Regions from separate parts of the Effusibacillus sp. SKA8 genome, predicted to be linked through region 2. Evidence: a T-box and tRNA genes for the amino acid it is inferred to sense, from the RefSeq annotation. Region 2 holds a T-box; the other holds one or more tRNA genes.
What was found. A T-box is a leader RNA that pairs with one kind of tRNA and senses whether it is charged. The one in region 2 lies ahead of pheS (phenylalanine--tRNA ligase subunit alpha), so its partner is inferred to be a tRNA-Phe.
Positions count from the first base shown of each region.

Region 1: it has a tRNA-Phe gene. The T-box ahead of pheS (phenylalanine--tRNA ligase subunit alpha) is inferred to sense a tRNA for this amino acid. The anticodon was not compared.

Region 1 is NZ_JBZCSF010000012.1:37,970-47,510, forward strand. It holds gene yycH (two-component system activity regulator YycH) at 1-746, opposite strand, end outside; gene AC4ED1_RS10895 (ATP-binding protein) at 746-2,509, opposite strand; gene yycF (response regulator YycF) at 2,516-3,202, opposite strand; gene AC4ED1_RS10905 (hypothetical protein) at 3,350-3,805, shown strand; tRNA gene AC4ED1_RS10910 (tRNA-Phe) at 3,929-4,004, opposite strand; tRNA gene AC4ED1_RS10915 (tRNA-Asp) at 4,042-4,118, opposite strand; tRNA gene AC4ED1_RS10920 (tRNA-Glu) at 4,203-4,277, opposite strand; tRNA gene AC4ED1_RS10925 (tRNA-Lys) at 4,286-4,361, opposite strand; gene AC4ED1_RS10930 (adenylosuccinate synthase) at 4,584-5,867, opposite strand; gene dnaB (replicative DNA helicase) at 6,087-7,427, opposite strand; gene lonC (Lon family ATP-dependent protease) at 7,448-9,385, opposite strand; gene rplI (50S ribosomal protein L9) at 9,392-9,541, opposite strand, start outside.
Region 2 is NZ_JBZCSF010000013.1:63,101-72,641, reverse strand. It holds gene AC4ED1_RS11605 (CvpA family protein) at 1-111, opposite strand, end outside; gene zapA (cell division protein ZapA) at 108-392, opposite strand; gene pheT (phenylalanine--tRNA ligase subunit beta) at 492-2,927, opposite strand; gene pheS (phenylalanine--tRNA ligase subunit alpha) at 2,942-3,979, opposite strand; T-box leader at 4,027-4,308, opposite strand; gene AC4ED1_RS11585 (DUF2512 family protein) at 4,439-4,795, opposite strand; gene AC4ED1_RS11580 (permease) at 4,829-5,731, opposite strand; gene AC4ED1_RS11575 (TIGR03943 family putative permease subunit) at 5,733-6,596, opposite strand; gene AC4ED1_RS11570 (TrmH family RNA methyltransferase) at 6,727-7,533, opposite strand; gene AC4ED1_RS11565 (potassium channel family protein) at 7,549-8,199, opposite strand; gene AC4ED1_RS11560 (TrkH family potassium uptake protein) at 8,213-9,541, opposite strand, start outside.

The sequences.
Region 1 (9,541 bases), on a different contig from region 2:
ATCAAAGAACCTTTCCGCTCCTGGATTCTCCGGATAAGGCCAGGATCCACAAAAAACGTCCGAGCCAACGAGTCGGCCGGAAGCGACATCTTTTCGCAAGTCACCAGGGGAACCTTCACCTTCTGGACGGGTATCAAAAACCGACCTTTGCTCCCGGTCCGTTCCGCATATTTGGGCAGCGTACCCCATTCGTCCAGTTGTTCGAACAAGCGGAACTGTCCCTCGATTTTTCCGTGAAAAACGGGTTGATTGAAATTGGAAAGCACCACATAATGGTTGCCCGCCGTGTCGCGATGGACGGTGATGGATGTGACTTTCAGTTGGAATGGGGCGGGATCCAGCATTTTCAAAAGTTGAAACACTTGCTCCTGATTGAGGCTGACCCCAAACTGAAACTCGATGAACGGACCCCCGGCGATTTTTTGCCGGATCGCTTGCGGATTGTCAATCGGCCCCAGTTCGCGTACCGCGAGTTTTCGAAGTTCGTCCCAAGCCTTTTCATACAGATCCGTAAACGGGTCGGTCATGGTGTAACTTTTGTCTTCCAAACGCGCGTGAATCCGGACGGGCAGCAACACCTGATCGACCGTTTTCCGAAAGCCGAAAGCGGGATTTGCGACAAAGCCGCCCGAGTCAAGCGGTTCAAACGCCGGGTTGATGTTCCACAATCCCACCGAAAGCACGATGGACAACAGGACCAGTAAGCCTAACAGGGCGGATTTTACCTTTTCGATTCGTTCGGCCATCACGCCACCCCTTCTTTGGCGAGCGGAAGCGTAAAGGTGACCGTGGTGCCTTTGTTTATGACGCTGTCGATCCGGATATGCCCGCCGTGAGCTTCAATGATCTGTTTGGCAATTGCCAATCCCAAGCCACTTCCGCCCAATTTTCGGGAGCGGGCCTTGTCCACCCGGTAAAACCGTTCAAAAATCCGCGGCAGATCTTGTGGCGGAATGCCGGTGCCGGAATCGATCACCCTGACTTCCACCATGTCCTGTTTGGGGGCGGCCACCAACCGGATAATTCCCTGCGAAGGCGTATGTTTCAGCGCGTTGGAGACAAGATTGTCCAAAACCTGATCCAGCTTGTCATGATCCGCATAGACCATCGGCAGCCTGGCAGCGGCTTCCACAAACATCGACACCTCTTGCTGGCGGCACTGGACGGCAAAACGGTTCGCCACTTCGTCGAGAATCTCAATCAGGTTGACCGCTTTAAACGACCACTGCATTTTCCCCGCATCAAGCCTCGACAATTGGAGCAATTCCGCGACCATCCGCACCATCCGCTCTGTCTCGTTGTGAATTACCTGCAAGAAACGGGTGCGCAGGATCGGATCATCCGCGGCCCCGTCGTTCAACGCTTCCAAATAACTCTTGATCGTGGTGAGCGGGGTCCGTATCTCGTGCGAAACATTCGCCACAAAATCGCGGCGGGCCTGCTCCTCCCGCTCCTCTTCCGTAATGTCGCGGATGACAATCACGATCCCGGTCTGCCCTTGTTCTTCCCGGATCGGGGACGCATAAGCCTGCAGGGTGCGCCCTTTCGGCCCCTTGAACTGCATTTCCTGTCCCGCAATCAGGGAACAGGCCTTTTCCGAATCCTCTTCCATCATCAGCAGCTGGTTGATCGGCTGCCCCACCGGGTTGTCCTGGCAATCGAGCAGTTGCCGGGCCGCCGGATTGATCAGCAAAATCCGGTTGGACGAATCCACCGCGATGACTCCGTCACTCAAATGGGTGAGGATCGCCTGGAGTTTTTCCCTTTCTTTTTCGTTTTCCGAAAGGGCTCCCCGCAAACGCCAGATCAGATAGTTGAACGCTTCGCCCAATTGTCCGATCTCATCGTCGCTTCTCACCTGCACGACCTGATCGAAATCGCCCTTTGCCATCGCTTTCGCTTTCTTCGTGATCTCCACGATCGGATTCGTAATTGTCCGCGCAAGCGCGATGCCCAGTACCGCCGTCAGGGCCAGCGCGATCAAAAGACCCGTATAAAACATCATGTTGATCTCTTTGATCGTCTTATAAATCTTGGTCATCGGCGCTACCATATAGACGGCGCCGATCACTTCCAAATCGTTTTTGATCGGTACAGCCAAAAACGTGTACCGCTGTCCGGTGGGCCCGTCTTCGCGGATCACTTCGTCTTTGGTCCCCAGCAGCGCCCGGGTGACCTCCGTTCGGAGGCGCTTCTGGCCTACGCACGACTTGTCTGCTGTCGTGGAAACAATCGTCCCGTTTTTGTTCAATACGTAGATTTCCGATTCGGACGCGAAGGAGCCGATCAAGTTGTCGATATCTTTGACGGTGTCAGGCGTGATCTCTTTTTCCATATACCGCTGCAACTGCGCGGAGAGAAACCGGGCCTGCGAGTCAATTGTTGTCGAAAAATTTCCAAGGAAATACGAGTTCACTGACCGGATAAAGTAAACGCCGATCAACTGCATCGCAAACAAAATCAACAGCAGGTAGATGAGCACCAGTTTTCCCCGAATGCTTCGAAACAAAGTGCCCTACCCCCTCATCGAATAGCCGACTCCCCGACGGGTCAGAATGTACTGCGGATTGCTCGGATCGGTTTCGATTTTTTCTCTTAGCCGGCGAATCGTGACGTCAACAGTGCGAATGTCGCCCAGGTAATCGAATCCCCAGACTTCATGCAGAAGATGTTCGCGCGTCAGGACTTTCCCACGATGCTTCGTCATGTACAACAGGAGTTCGAATTCCCTGTATGTAAGGTCGACCCCTTCACCGTTTTTCGTCACCTGGTACGTCGAAGTGTCGATCACCAACTCTCCCACCGCATAACGCGGTTTGGCACTGGTCATCGCTTCGTTATTGCGCCGCCGCAGGTTCGCTTTGACCCGCGCAAGCAACTCCCGTGATGAAAACGGCTTGGTCACATAATCGTCCGCGCCCAGTTCAAGTCCAAGAACTTTGTCCACTTCCGAATCCCGGGCGGTCAGCATAATGATGGGGGTTACGGAAAACGAACGGATTTCTTGGCAGACCTGAAACCCGTCTTTTTTCGGAAGCATCACGTCAAGCAAAATCAAATCCGGCTGTTGGCGGCTCGCCATGTCGACCGCTTCCTCACCGTCATTGGCCACAATCACCTCATACCCCTCTTTTTCCAGGGAAAACTTCAGTATATCCGCGATCGGAAGCTCATCTTCCACGACCATGATTTTTTGATTCATTGGGCTCACCCTTTCAGCGTGACCTTGGGTACCATTTTCCCACATACCTAGTTCAATTGGTCTCGTCAAAAATCCTTCTAAACAAATAGTTCCAGCATGGGAAAGCCTTGCTTGGTCCACACTACAACTATCGAAGGAGGGATCCTTGTGGACGACAACCTGCAGGATGTGTTTGAACAACAAGCAAAAACGATGCCAAGAACGGTCGGAGTGCCCAGAGACCAATTTGATCCGGAACGGGAACAAGCGATTCTCGCCTCGTTTGCGGACCCCGATGTTGCCCGGAAAGCATCGGAGGAACTGAAAAATATGGGAATCAATACCGTACAAATCAATCGCGTGTCGCCGTATCCCGGTCAACCTACCCAGAAACTGACGAACCCCCTGACGGGGAAAATATCGAGCCTCGGAGACATGGCGCTCGGGATGGATCCGTCGAGCCGTAACGCCGCGGTTCTAATGGCTGCGGACGCATCTGCCAGCGGATATGCCACTACTGCGGACGATGTATCGGGGGAAGATATCCTGCTGACGGTTGTATGCCCCAAAGATCAAGTGGAGAAGGCGGTGCAAGTGATCAGGTCTTACGGGGGAAACACTTAACTTGCGGATTTCGTATCCTGGCGGATTGTCCGAAAAAACGAAAAAGCGAGTCCAGCGACTCGCTTTTTGGGTCGAGGTATTCACCTGGGTTACAAACTTGGCAAATGCCAAGTTTTCGTTATGTGGTGGCTCGGGACGGAATCGAACCGCCGACACGAGGATTTTCAGTCCTCTGCTCTACCGACTGAGCTACCGAGCCCTATCAGGTTGTAAATGAAGCTTTTCCCTTGCAGAAATGGCGGAGCTGACGGGATTCGAACCCGCGATCTCCCGCGTGACAGGCGGGCATGTTAGGCCACTACACCACAGCTCCAAAAGACTTTCCCATTACATTGACGTGGATTGGTGACGTGAAGCCCCCGAAAACCCGCCCCGATTCCGGGCACTGTATTGTAGCTGGTGACCCCAAGGGGATTCGAACCCCTGTTACCGCCGTGAAAGGGCGGTGTCTTAACCACTTGACCATGGGGCCTAGCAAAATGGTGAGCCATGATGGACTCGAACCATCGACACCCTGATTAAAAGTCAGGTGCTCTACCGACTGAGCTAATGGCTCACAATGAAATCGCCGCTTTGCTATTGTTTGCGTCATCGCGGCAACAAATAGTATCTTAACACGAAGCAACTTTACGGCGCAACCCTTTTTCGATGATTTTTCGATGATTTTTTGGGCAGGATTTAGCGGGGTGCTTTTCGGCATGCCGGACGATACCGGTTTGGCAAGCGGCCGCGGCTGACAACCGCGGACCGCATGTCGGGCCGATTTAGTCAGGCTGATTTAGTAGATCTCCGTTACCGGAACCGTTTGTTCACGGTTCGGGCCGATGGAGAAAATCGCCAAAGGAACGCCTGTCGCTTCCGTAATCTTTTCGATGTATGCCCGGGTGTTGGCGGGCAGTTCTTGGTAAGAACGAACCCCGGAGATGTCTTCGTCCCAACCGGGCAGCGTTTCATAGACAGGTTCGCAATTTGCAAGCATTTTCAGGCTGGTCGGGAATTCGGTCAGAATCTCCCCGTTGTAACGGTACGCGGTACAGATTTTCAGTTCTTTCAACCCGGTCAAAATATCCAGCCGGGTGACGGCCATTCCGTCGAGTCCCGATACCCGGCGGGCATGGCGGACGACCAAAGCGTCAAACCAGCCGACCCGGCGCGGGCGCCCGGTGGTGGTTCCGTATTCGCGCCCGGTTTCCCGGATAAATTGTCCCGTTTCGTCAAGCAGTTCCGTCGGGAACGGGCCGTCGCCAACGCGGGTGCTGTACGCTTTGACCACGCCGATGACTTTGTCGATCTTGGTCGGGCCGACCCCGGCGCCGATACAGACGCCGCCGGCAACCGGATTCGAAGAAGTGACGTAGGGATACGTGCCCTGGTCGATGTCGAGCATCGAAGCCTGCGCCCCTTCGAACAGCACGTCTTTCCCCGCGTCGATCGCTTCATTCAACACAATCGACGTATCCGTGACATAGGGGCGAATCACTTCGGCGTAACCGAGATATTCCTGATAGACCTGTTCGTAATCGAATCCTTCGGCGCCGTACAGTTTTTCAAAAATCCGGTTCTTTTCCTCCAAGTTGCGCTTCAGTTTCGAAGCGAACTCCTCCGGATCGAGCAAATCGATCATGCGGATGCCGATCCGCGCCGCTTTGTCCATATAGGCGGGACCGATCCCTTTTCTGGTGGTGCCGATTTTGTTCGTCCCTTTGCTCTCCTCTTCCAGTTCGTCAAGCCGGATATGATAAGGCATCACAACGTGCGCGCGGTCCGAAATCCGCAAATTGTCGGTTGCGACGCCGTTATTTTTCAAATAAGCCAGTTCGTCAACAAGCGCTTTCGGGTTAACAACCATCCCGTTGCCGATGACACAGATCTTCTCCGGATAAAAGATGCCGGACGGAATCAAGTGCAGTTTGAACTCTTTACCTTGAATCGAAATGGTGTGACCGGCGTTGTTGCCTCCTTGGTAGCGCGCCACCACTCCCGCTTTTTCCGCCAGGAAGTCGGTGATTTTGCCTTTGCCTTCATCGCCCCATTGAGTGCCCACAACTACTAAGGTTGCCATAGGGCAACACCTCCATATCCATACATTCCCCGGGATATTCCGGAGAAATACATAAAATCTCCCTTTGTGAGTGTAGCAGGAATCAAGCAACTCGTCAATATAAAATACGAACAATCCTTGTCATTCGGTTTAAATTTGTTCGTATTATGTGGTTGTGCAATTCAAAAATATTCGGTAACGAAAAAACCGGTTGCCGGGACTCGGCCTCCGGTCTAGCCGTTAGCTTGCAGCCTCGCGTTCCAGCGAGACAAATTTGTTGAAGTTTTTCAGAAACACCAACTCCACCTTCCCGGTGGGGCCGTTTCGCTGTTTCGCGATAATGATCTCAATGATGTTCTTTTTCTCCGATTCCGGGTCGTAGTAGTCCTCCCGGTACAAAAACGCCACAATATCGGCATCCTGCTCAATGCTGCCGGATTCCCGCAGGTCCGAAAGTAGCGGGCGCTTGTCCTGCCGCTGTTCCACCGAACGGCTCAACTGGGACAAGGCGATAACCGGCACATCCAATTCGCGGGCAATCATTTTCAGAGTTCGGGAGATCTCCGAAATTTCCTGCTGCCGGTTGTCTGCCCGTCCGCGCCCCTGAATCAGTTGCAGATAATCGACCAGAATCATGCCCAAGCCGTGTTCCTGCTGCAGACGGCGGCATTTCGACCGGATGTCGGCAACCGTGATCCCCGGCGTGTCGTCAATAAAAATCGGCGCTTCCGCCAACGCGCTGATCGCCATCGTCAATTTGGGCCAATCCTCGTCCGCGAGAAAGCCCGTCCGCAGTTTTCCCGCGTCCAGCATCGCCTCGGAACACAGCATGCGCTGCACCAACTGTTCCTTTGACATCTCCAGTGAAAAAATGGCGACCGGCACACCCGACCGCACCGCCACATTCTGGGCGATGTTGAGGGAGAAAGCCGTTTTCCCGACAGAGGGACGGGCCGCCACGATAATCAGGTCCGATTTTTGAAACCCGGACGTCAACCGGTCGAGATCGGGATATCCCGTCGGAATTCCGGTTATTCCACCTTTGTTGGAATAAAGAAACTCAATCCGTTCAAATGTTGCAAGCAGAATGTCTTTGATCGGAGTGAAGCCACGCGTAATTTTCTCGTTCGACAGTTCGGAAATCCGGCGTTCCGCCTCGTCGATCAAGCCGACCACGTCGTCGGTTCCTTCGTATCCGGAAGCCGCGATCTGTGTGGCGATCTTGATCAAGCGGCGGACAACCGCTTTTTCCTTGACGATGTTGGCGTAATAATCGACGTTGGCCGCTGTTGGCACCGTATTGGCCAGCGTCGCCAGATAAGAGACACCGCCGATTTCTTCAATCTGACCCAGATTTTGCAGATGGGCCGTCAAGGTGACGATGTCCACCGGCTCCCCCCGCTCCGCGACCCGGATCATCCCTTCAAAAATCTTCTGGTGGCTGATCCGGTAAAAGTCTTCCGGTTTAAGGATTTCCGTAACAACGGGGAGTGCATCGGGTTCGATCAGGACAGCCCCCAGCACCGCCTGTTCCGCTTCGATATTTTGGGGAGGCATCCGCTCCGCGATTTGTCCGTCCATGCAGTGCCCTCCTTTGGAGACTAGCTGACTTTCTCTACCTGTTCCCCAAACACAAGCGCCAACACATCCTCGATGGTTTCAACCGTTGACACTTGTATCCCGGCAGTATCATTCGGCACATCCGGCGCATTTTCCTCCGGCACCAAGACATGAGCCAGTCCCGCTTGCCGCGCGCCGAAGATTTTCTCGACGATGCCGCCAACTGGTTTCACGCGGCCCTGAATCGAAATCTCACCCGTCACCCCGATCCACTGCGGAATCGGCTTGCCGGTAACAGCCGAATAGACAGCCAGAAAGATGGCCACCCCGGCCGACGGTCCGTCAATCCGGCCTCCGCCGACGGCGTTGATGTGCACGTCAAAATCGGACAGGTCCTGCCCCGTAATCCGCCGGAACACCGCAGCGGCGTTAAAGACGGAGTCTTTTGCCATCGAACCGGCCGTATCGTTGAAGCGCAACCGCCCCTTGCCCTTTTCTGCCGCGGCAAACGCTACCGCCTCAATCTCAATGACAGATCCGAGGAACCCAGCGACCCCTAGACCGTTGACGCGCCCGACTTCCAGACGGCTGTCATTCTTCCGCCGGACATAAGGATGCAGGCGGCTCATCCGGAGCACTTCTTCCACATCCCTGACGGCAATGGTGCCGGACTGTTCCCCTTGTACGCTTTCCTTGTATTTCAACAGCCCGTACGCGTCGACCAACACATTGACCGCTTTTCGTCCTTCAATCGTATAGCGGGCGATCAGCTCGGGCACTCCCGTTTCGACCGACACTCCCAGCCGGGAAGCGGCCCCCCTGACAATTTCCGCAACCTGTTCCGGCACGAGCGGTTCGAAAAACACTTCCGCGCAGCGGGAACGCAACGCCGGGTTGATTTCCGACGGATCCCGCGTCGTGGCACCGATCAGGATGAAGTCGGCGGGCGCACCTTCTTCAAACAGTTTCCTGATGTATTTCGGCACATGGGGATCTTCCGGGTCGTAATACGGGGAGTCAAACTGGACCCGCTTGTCTTCCAAAACTTTCAGCAGCTTGTTCTGCAAAATCGGGTCGAGCTCCCCGATCTCGTCGATAAACAAAACGCCTCCGTGCGCCTCCGTCACGAGGCCCAATTTCGGTTCGGGAATTGCGGTGTCCGCCAGATCCCGGCGTGCTCCCTGATAAATCGGATCGTGCACCGATCCCAAAAGCGGGTTTGTGATATCCCGCGGATCCCACCGCAGAGTGGTTCCATCCACCTCCACAAACGGCGCATCCGCGGCAAAGGGAGTGGAGGACATCCTCGCCGCTTCCTGCAGCGCAATCCGGGCGGCCGTCGTTTTCCCAACCCCGGGCGGGCCATAGATGATCACGTGCTGCGGAAAAGGGGACGCCAATTTTGAAATCAGGGAACGGATCCCTTTTTCCTGGCCCACGATGTCGGAAAGCCGCTGCGGGCGCACCAATTCCAAAGTGGAACGGGACAGGTGGATATGCTCCAACTTTTCCAGTTTCGCGTATTTCTTCAACGTTTGCGCGTTCTCCGGGCCCGATTTTTCCTTGATGAGCTGCGTCCGGATTTCCTGCAGGTATTCCTCATGACGCTCCTGCATCTTTTCGTTGACCTTCGCTTCGATTTCCGCCTCGACGGAGCGGCGTGCAAGCATGTCGGCCAACGCTTCTTCCACTTCCTGCAAGATGTCCGGAATTTGTTCCGGCGACGGACGGTCCGAAATGTGCGGATTTTCAAATACGATGCGCTGCAAGGCAATCACCCGGTCAGCCAGATCCGACGACCGCATCAGATTCAGGGCTTCCAGTTTTCCGGCCCGCAGCACCAGTTTGTCCGCTCCGTAGATGCCGCTTAATATGCCAAAAAGCGCTGTCACTTGCCGGCGAAGCGCTTCTCTGTCTTCCAGTTTCTGGTGCAATGTGGAGTTCGGAATGATGTTGAGCTTTTCCAATAGCTTTTTCATGATGATCTACTCCGCCTGAACCTGGACACGCAGTTCGACCGTCACTTCCGGATGCAGCTTGACGGGCACGATGGTGGTGCCTAGCGCTTTAATCGGTTCTTCCAGATGAATCTTCCGTTTGTCCACTTTTAATTGCATTTCTTCCAACGCTTCGGC
Region 2 (9,541 bases):
CGCGACAAAAAGGCCGATAAACCGGATCACTTGCAGTACGAATCCTGTCTTATAGCCGTTCCACGCGAATAACAAGAGCAGGCCCGTGAGCAGGAGATCGGTAATGGTCACGAATCCATTCTCCCTTGGGGTCGTTCTTGCGACCGTTCCAAAATTTTCAACAGTTCTTCGTATTCTTGCCGAAGGCGCAAATATTCATCCGCAATGTTGACCGCGGCCAAAACCGCCAGCCGGTTCAAATCCAGTCGGGGATTGCTGCCAGCGATTTCCCGCATTTTATCGTCGACAAGCCCCGCCACCAGCCGCATGTGTTCAACGGAAGCTTTCCCGCGAAGTTGGTATTCGGTGCCGTATATGTCAACTCGAATTCGGTTGTTTTCCTCTTTCTGCAAGGGATTCGCCCCCTTCATTCCGTCTCTAACTATTTCGTTTCAGAAAGAGTGAAATCCTGCAAAAACGGCGCCACGAAGGCGGCCCAAATCAGCGGAATTTTAAGAGCGCAATTCCGCTTGGAACGCTTTTTCCAGCGATTCCACCACTTTATTGTGCCGCGCTTGCACCTCTTCATCGGTCAATGTCCTGTCTTCCGCCCGGTAAACGATTGAGAACGCAAGCGATTTTTTGCCGGCTTCCACCTGCTCGCCCTGGTAGACGTCAAACAGGCGAACCTCTTCCAGCAAATCCCCGGCCGCTTCCCGAATTGCAAGCTCTAGGGAACCCGCCGGAACATCAAGTGGAACCACAACCGCAATGTCCCTTTCAATTGCAGGGAATTTCGGCAAAGGCTTAAATTCGATTCCCGGTTGAACCGTTTGTTCCAGGGCGGCCAGATTCAGTTCGAAATAATAGGTTTCTTTCAAGTCCCAGACCTCGGCCAGAGCGGGATGAAGCGAACCGAGATATCCGAGAACGACCCCACGCGCTTCAAGCGACGCCGTTCGCCCCGGATGCATTCCGGGAACGCTTGCCGGCCGGTATTGGACGCCGATGATTCCCAGATTTGCCAGAAGGGTTTCAACAATGCCTTTTACCGTATAAAAATCAATTTTCCTCGGTTTCTCCCCGATCGTCAACGGCCCGAAGTTGCCGGTAAAAATCGCGGCCACCTTGACATCTTCGCTTGGCAGTTCGGTGACCGGCAGATTGTCGGTCAGAAAGACTTTGCCGATCTCAAACAAAGCGAGGTCGAGATTTTTGCGGTTCAGATTGTACTGCAGCACTTCCACAAGGCTCGGAAGCAGCATCGTCCGCAAAACCTTGCGTTCATCCGACATGGGCAGAGCCAACGGCAACTGTTTCCAAAGCGGCGATGTTTTGTCCAAGCCGAGGGGCTCCAGCCATGCCGGGGAGGTGAAACTGTAGGTGTACACTTCGAACAATCCCATGCCGGTCAGCAGATTCCGAATCAGACGGCGCAGCCGCTGTTGCCGGTTCAAGCCTCCCCGCGTGAGAACCCCTTCCGGCATCGTGGTGCCGATTTGGTCGTAACCGTGCAATCTCGCCACTTCTTCGATCAAATCGATCTCCCGCGTAATGTCCGGTCGCCGCGTAGGAACCTTTACAGTAAGAGTATCCCCGTCAACTTGCGAGTTGGCAAGCCCCAATCTATCAAGAACAGCTTGCACCGTATCCATTGTAAGACCGGTTCCAAGCACCAGGTTGGTCCGGCTTACGCGGAGCCGCAATTCCATCACTTCCGGCTGCTGTTTGACGACTTCCACAGGTTGGCCGACCAGATGGCCTCCGCCCAGTTCCGCAATCATCCGGGCTGCCCGCAACAAAGCGGGTCGCATGATGGTCGGGTCGATGCCTTTTTCAAACCGCATTTGCGCTTCCGAACGAACTCCCAATTTTTTCCCGGTCTGACGGGTTGTTCCGGGATCGAAATAAGCCGATTCCAAAACGATGTCGGTCGTCGTGTCGCGAACCTCCGAGTTCTCTCCGCCCATCACTCCCGCAAGCCCCACGGCGCGTTTCGGGTCCGCAATGACGAGCATCGACGGGTCAAGCGACCGTTCTTGTCCATCCAGTGTCACGAGCTTCTCGTTTTCGGACGCTTGCCTGACCACGATGGTCGATTCGGTGATTTCGGACAAATCAAACGCGTGCAGCGGTTGGCCGTATTCAAACATCACATAGTTGGTGACATCCACAATATTGTTGATCGGCCGCACGCCGACCGCCAACAAACGCATTTGCAGCCAAAGCGGTGAAGGGGCAACCCGAAGCCCTTTCACCACCTGAGCCGCATACTGGGTGCAGTTCGGCGATTCAATCCGCACTTGTACGGGAGATTCACCCGTCAACCCGGCTGCGTTGGCGGACACGCGTTCTTCGAATTTCGGTTTTGTCCCGAGAATGGCCGCCACTTCGTGGGCGACACCCCGATAATTCAAACAGTCCGCGCGGTTTGGCGTCAGTTCGAGTTCCATCACCACATCGTCCAGCCCGAGCACATTTACGACCGGCTCCCCGACCGGCGTATCTTCCGGCAGGATGTACAATCCCTCCGTCTGCTCTTTCGGAAGCAGCTTGACATCCAGGCCCAATTCGCTGGCGGAGCAGAGCATGCCTTGCGATTCCACATCCCGCAGTTTCGCGCGTTTGATTTTCACTCCTCCCGGCAGTTCGGCTCCCACGACGGCACAGGGCACTTTCTGGCCCGGTTTGACATTTGGCGCGCCGCACACGATCTGCAAGGTTTCGGAACCTCCCGCGTCGACTTTGCAAACCTGCAAACGGTCCGCGTTCGGATGTGGTTCCGTATGCAGCACACGACCGACCACAACGTTTTTGATCCCTTTGTTGAGGGGCTCGATGACTTCCACCGGAATCCCGTGGATCGTCAAAAGGTCGGCCAATTTTTCCGGCGTCATATCCGGCCCCAAATCGACATATTCCTGTAGCCATTTGTATGAAATTTTCATGTCGGATCCTCTCCCTAGTACCGATTGGTGAATTGACGCAAGAAGCGGACGTCATTGACATAAAAATGGCGGATATCGTCCACGCCGTACTTCAGCATCGCAATCCGCTCGACACCCATTCCGAAGGCAAATCCGGTGTATGTTTCCGCGTCGTAACCGGCCATCTCAAGCACCCTCGGATGCACCATGCCCGCACCCAGGATCTCAATCCAGCCGGTATGCTTGCAGATCCGGCATCCTTTGCCGTGGCAGGCGTAACAACTGACATCGACTTCCGTGCTCGGCTCGGTGAACGGGAAATAACTGGGGCGCAGCCGGATCTGCTGCTGCGGCCCGAACATTTGCCGGGCGAATGTCAAAAGAATCCCTTTCAAATCGCTCATCCGGATGTTGCGGTCGACGACCAGCCCTTCCACTTGCGTAAACACATGCGAATGGGTTGCGTCGTCGTCGTCGCGGCGGTAAACGCGGCCCGGGCAGATAATGCGGACTGGAACGGTCCCTTTTTTCGCTTCCAGCGTATGCACTTGAACCGGCGACGTATGGGTCCGCATCAAAATTTCTTCCGTCAGGTAGAACGTGTCCTGCATGTCGCGGGCAGGATGATTTTTCGGTATGTTCAGCGCTTCAAAGTTGTAATAATCGGTTTCCACTTCAGGGCCTTCGGCAATTTCAAAGCCCAATCCGATGAAAATGTCTTCAATCTCCTCAATCACGCGGGTCAGCGGATGCACGGCGCCTACGGGCACGGTTCTCCCCGGCAGCGTCACGTCGATCGATTCCGTTTTCAGTTTTTGTTCCAAGGCTTTTTGCCGGAAATCCGCTTCCTTTTGTTCGTACGAACGTTCCAGCGCTTCCCTGATCTCGTTCACCAACTGTCCGACAACAGGGCGGTCCTCGGCGGACAGTTGGCCCATGCCGCGCATGATGGCGGTTAACTCGCCTTTTTTGCCGAGATACCGCACTTTCCAATCGGTCAATTCGCCCTGGGACCCGACTTTTTCAAGGTCGGATAACGCTTTTTCGCGTAACTCCCGCAGTTGCTCTCTCATGATAAACCTCCCCACACGACTGTATAAAATTAAAAAACCTTTCATCCGTAAGGGACGAAAGGTTTATCATTCCGCGGTACCACCCTAATTAAGCAGAAGAAGGCTCCCGGCAAAAGTTGGTCGCCGGGTGCATCTGCTTCGCTCTCTTTCGATAACGGGAACCCCCGGCCCACCCTACTTTATCCCCCGCCCGGGCGGGCAAAGAAACGGTTCAGGCGGCAGCTTCGGAGTGAACTTCCGCACAGCGTCCCTTAGAGATGCTCCCAGTCTCCGGCATCTCCTCCCTGCAAGGAGCCTGCTGTCCGTACTCTCTCCGTCATTGCTGTTGATTTTGGAATTTGGTACCTAGTATAGTACAGTCAACAGCAGAACGCAAGGCCTGTTACATCTCCCCTGTTACATTTCCCGGAAGAGTAAAAAGCACAGCCCCCATGGCTTGAAAAGGAAACATCTCCCCTGTTACATTTCCCGGAAGCGGACGAATTTTGCGTGATAAAAAATCTCCACCCCCGCTACAAGCAGCCCCAGTATCGTTGCGAACGTCCAGGTGACCCGCATGCCGGGCAGCAAATAATTCCCCAGATAAGTAACCAGAGCAGCCAACGCAAAATCGGCAAAAATCGCCGCAATGTGGTTAACCGCCCGGGGAATCGCCAGATCCGCCACATAGCCGAGAATCGTGATGACAGTTCCCAACAATAGCATGTGAAACAAATTCACAACCCCGTACAACGGGAACAACAGGCCGACAAACAAAACCGATGCGACCGTTCCCAGCCATTTGACCGCAAAAGAAGTGATGAATCCATACGGCACGGGCTACACCTCCTATGCGGTAGCATTCCCGAATCATTTTGCGTTAACCCAGATTCCCGCGAATAAAGTGAAGAGAAACGCGAGGCAAAACGTCAGCGGGACCGCCCAACGCGGAAATACCTTGGGCAACAGCAGCAGATTTCGAATATCGATCATCTGCCCGATCACCAAAAAGCCGAGCACGCCGCCGCTGGTCGTCAAACCGGCAAGGGAACGGGCCACGAAACCGTCAGCGGTAGAACAAAGCGACAGCAGGATCGCCAGCACCATCATTGACAACACCGACCAAACCGGATGATGGCCGATCGGAGCGAGTGCCGCTGCGGGAACGAACGTCTGCAGCAGGGCGGCGACAGCCGCGCTCACCACCACAAACCCCATGATTTCAAAAAACTCAATCACCGCATGGTTGATAACAGAGCCCGTTACCTGACGGAACGAACGCCTTCCCGGGGCGGAAGCGGCAGCCGCGACTTCCAGCATCGGCAGTTCATCACAACTCGTCTGCGGCCGCATATCCTTTTTCCTCTCCAGGAACAGCAGCACCCAGCCAATCGCAACCGCAATCCCGAAGGTTGCGGCGGTGCGCGCCCACATCATGGAGGAATTCATGCCAAAAGCGACGTACGTTGCCAGCATCGTCATCGGGTTGACCACCGGCGCCGCCAGCGTGAAGGCCATCGCCACGGAGACCGGTACCCCTTTTCGCATGAGGCTCCTCGCGAGCGGAACCGTTCCGCAATCGCAAACCGGTACAATCAATCCCAAAAATCCGGCGGCAACGACCGCCAACCCGCGATGATCCGGCAGCAGCCGCAACATTCGCTCCTGCGAGACGAACGCCTGCACGAGGGAGGACAAAATCACCCCCAACAGAATAAACGGCAAAGCTTCCAACACAATCGACAAAAAAATCGTCTGCGCCGCTTGCCACATCCTACTGCCCTCCCGAAACGTAGTTGATGCCAAACGGATTCAGGTAGGGATCCTTCGGCTCTTCGATCTTTTGGATGTCATGCGCGATCAGAACCGGTTTTTGTTCGTATCCGTAATACCAACTGACCGGCGGCACCTGGTCGATTTCGGGAACCTTTGCCGCCGAAAGGGTTGCATCAATCCGCACCCATGTGTCGTTCCCGAATTCTTTCGCGCCTTCCGTCTCGACGGTCAAACCGACAGGCAGCGTGTCCGCCGCGCAATGGACCATCACATACCGCATCAGCACCATCCGATTGTCCGGCCATCCCGGCGGATGATAAACGAACCCGGTGTACTTGTATCTTTGGTTGAAATAATTTTCCGGCGCAATCAAAATGTTATTCATCACTTCATACATCGAAACTTCCGATCCCGCCTCGGGTTTTGGCGGTACCGGAACGCCCTGCATATTCACTTTGGGCACAGTCGTCAGATCCACCGGCTTCACATTAACGGGGTTCGCATACATGCCGCTGCTTAACATCGCCGTGCCCAGCGACTGAATTGGCACGGCCAGCCCAAGGAATACCGGCACCAGCAGCAATATCCATCCTTTGCCCGGCTTTAAACCGTGTTCGTGATCGCAGCAATCGTGGTGTCCATGCTCATGTCCGCAAATGTGTTGAGGTTGCCGCATCGTTATCCACACATACAGGGTCATCACCAACATTACACCTGAGGTCACCGCCAACAGCACCATCATATGCGGTGCCACCAGTCTCTGAATTTCCCCCGTCCAGAACAGCTTCCACAACAGAACCGTAAACCCTGACAATATCACACCTTGCAAAAACCGCCCTCTGTTCAACCCCAACCCGGTCATTTCGAACGCCCCTCTATAACCGTGCAGCCACTGTTTGCAGCAAACCTGATTTGACTACTAATTCACCGAAAACATGCCGACTCCTGCCGATCGCGTAAAGAACAAACCCGTGGAAAATCGTCCATGGGCACTATTTCTTGCTTCTTCTCTGCCGGAGCGCTTCGTACAAAACAATTCCGGAAGCGATCGCAGCGTTTAAAGATTCCGCTTTCCCCGGCATCGGTAGCGAAACCCACCGTTCGACACGGGGTCGAATTTCCTCGGAAATACCGTGGGCTTCCGACCCGATGACGATTGCGGTTTCGGCAGTAAAATCATAAGAATACATGTCTTGTTCCGCATCTGCCGAAGTCCCGATCACTGTCACCCGCTGTTTCGCAAACAGCGAGAGTAGCTGCGGCAGATCGGCTTCGATTACAGGCAGGTGAAAAAGCGAACCCATCGTCGCCCGGACCACTTTCGGATTGTACGGATCCACACTGCCTGTCCCGACAAACACCGCAGTTGCGGCGACCGCGTCGGCGGTGCGGATCATCGTTCCGAGATTGCCCGGATCTTGAATATTGTCAACCACAAGATACAAAGGGTTCGTTTTGCTGGAGACCAGCCCTTCCGTGTCGTGTTGATACTGATGACCGATCGCAATGACTCCCTGCGGCGTTTTCGTATCCGCAACATGCTCAATAACCGCCCGATTTACTTCAACCAGTTCCGCATTCAGGGAATGAGCCGCGTTGACAATCCGGTCCACCCGTCCGGTAGGAAGCAATTCATCAAGCACCAGGACAGTTTCAATCGGAGCGTCCGAGTCCAGTGCCTCTTCGACCAGCCGGATTCCTTCGATCAAAAACAGGCCTGTCCGATCCCGGAATTTCTTCTGTCTGAGCGCCGCCCAATCCTTGACCCGCTCGTTCCGTGTCGACGTGATTCGTTCCAATCGCAATCAACCTCTCTACGCTTGTTGTTCAAGTTCCTGCAAGTCCTCATTTTTCCCGATCACAACCAAAATATCGCCCTGTTTGATCCGATCGTGGGCCATCGGCGAAATGTTGATCTCCGTTCCGGTCTTGATTGCCATCACGGTGCAGCCGAACTTCCGCCGGATATCGGATTCCGCCAGTGTTTTGCCGACCATTTTTTCGTTGGCCACAATCTCCACCATGCTGTATTCCGGCGACAACTCGATATAATCGAGGATGTTCGGGGAAATCAGATTATGGGCAACCCGGATTCCCATGTCGCGTTCCGGGTATACGACTTTGTCCGCTCCGATCTTTTCCAGGACCTTCCCGTGCAGTTCATTCTGCGCTTTGACCACAATCTGTTTGACGCCCTGTTCCTTCAGAATCAATGTCGTCAGGATCGACGCCTGGATATCGGCTCCGATCGCCACAACCACCACGTCAAAATTGCGGATTCCAAGCGCCTTTAACGCATTCTCGTCAGTCGAGTCGGCTGTTACCGCATGGGTGACAAAATCGACCGCGTCTTGAATCCGGTCTTCATCCGAATCGATTCCCAGCACTTCATAGCCCATTTCATACAGTTCTCTGGCCACGCTGGTGCCGAAACGCCCCATGCCGATGACCGCGTATTGCTTCATGGACGCCCCCTCCTCAACCCACAAACAGTTTTTCTTCCGGATATTTCACGAGCGCTTTTTCCTGCCCGCGGAAGGTCAATGCCAGCACCAGCGTAACCGGGCCGACACGTCCCGCGAACATCGTCAAAATTATAATAAATTTTCCCACCGGTGACAGCTCCGGCGTCAAGTTGGTGGACAGCCCGACCGTTCCGAAAGCCGACGTCGCCTCGAACAAAAGCCGGATGAATTCCTTGTTTTCCGTGACAGTCAGGACAAATGTCACGGACACCACCAAAATAGCGGAAATGACGGCGACCGCAAACGATTTGTAAATCGTTTTCGGTTCGATCCGCCGGCGGAACGCCACCGTGCTGTCTTTCCCCGTGATCACGCTGTACACGTACATGAAAATGACAATTGTGGTGACCGTTTTAATGCCGCCGCCGGTCGAACCGGGAGACGCCCCGATAAACATCAACAAAATCGTCCACAGCTTTGAAGCATCCGTGATCGACCCATAATCAATCGTCGCATACCCCGCCGTCCGGGCGGTGGTGGAAGCAAACATGGAAGCCATCAGTTTTCCGTTCCAATCCAGCGTCCCCATCGTCTTCGGGTTGTGCATTTCCAGGAAAAAGTAGCCAATTGCTCCGACAATCAGCATGGCGGATGTCATGGTCAACACCAGTTTGCTGTGCAGGGACAATTTTTCCGGCCTAGGTGCTTTCCACAAATCAACCAGCACCGTAAACCCCAATCCGCCCAAGATGATCAAAATCATCACCGCAAAATTGACGACCGGATCATCCACAAAGTCGGTCAGACTCTTAAAATTCCCGAACAGGTCGAATCCCGCGTTACAGAAAGAGGAAACCGCATGAAAGATCCCGTAATAGACGGCCCGGCCCGCCGGCATTACAAACGAAAAACGAAAAGCCAGTATCGCCGCAAAAAACAGCTCGATCCCCAATGTGATCAGAACGATATTGCGCGCCAGGCGAATGACTCCCTGCAGCGAATTGACATTCAGCGCCTCCTGCATCACGAGCCGCTCTTTCAGTCCGATGCGCTTGCCGGTGAAAATGATGATAAACGTCGCCACCGTCATGAAACCGAGACCGCCGACTTGAATCAAAGCCAGAATCACGAGTTGGCCGAACAGATTAAACTGTGTCAAAGTATCCACTACCACCAGACCGGTCACGCATGCGGCCGAAGTGGCGGTGAACAGCGCGTCGAGAAAATTGAGTCCCTCTCCGCTGTTGGACGCGATCGGCAGACTGAGCAAAAATCCCCCCATCAGAATCAGCGTTGCAAAGCCCACCGCCAAGATCCGGGCAGGCGTTAGCCACCTTTCAAA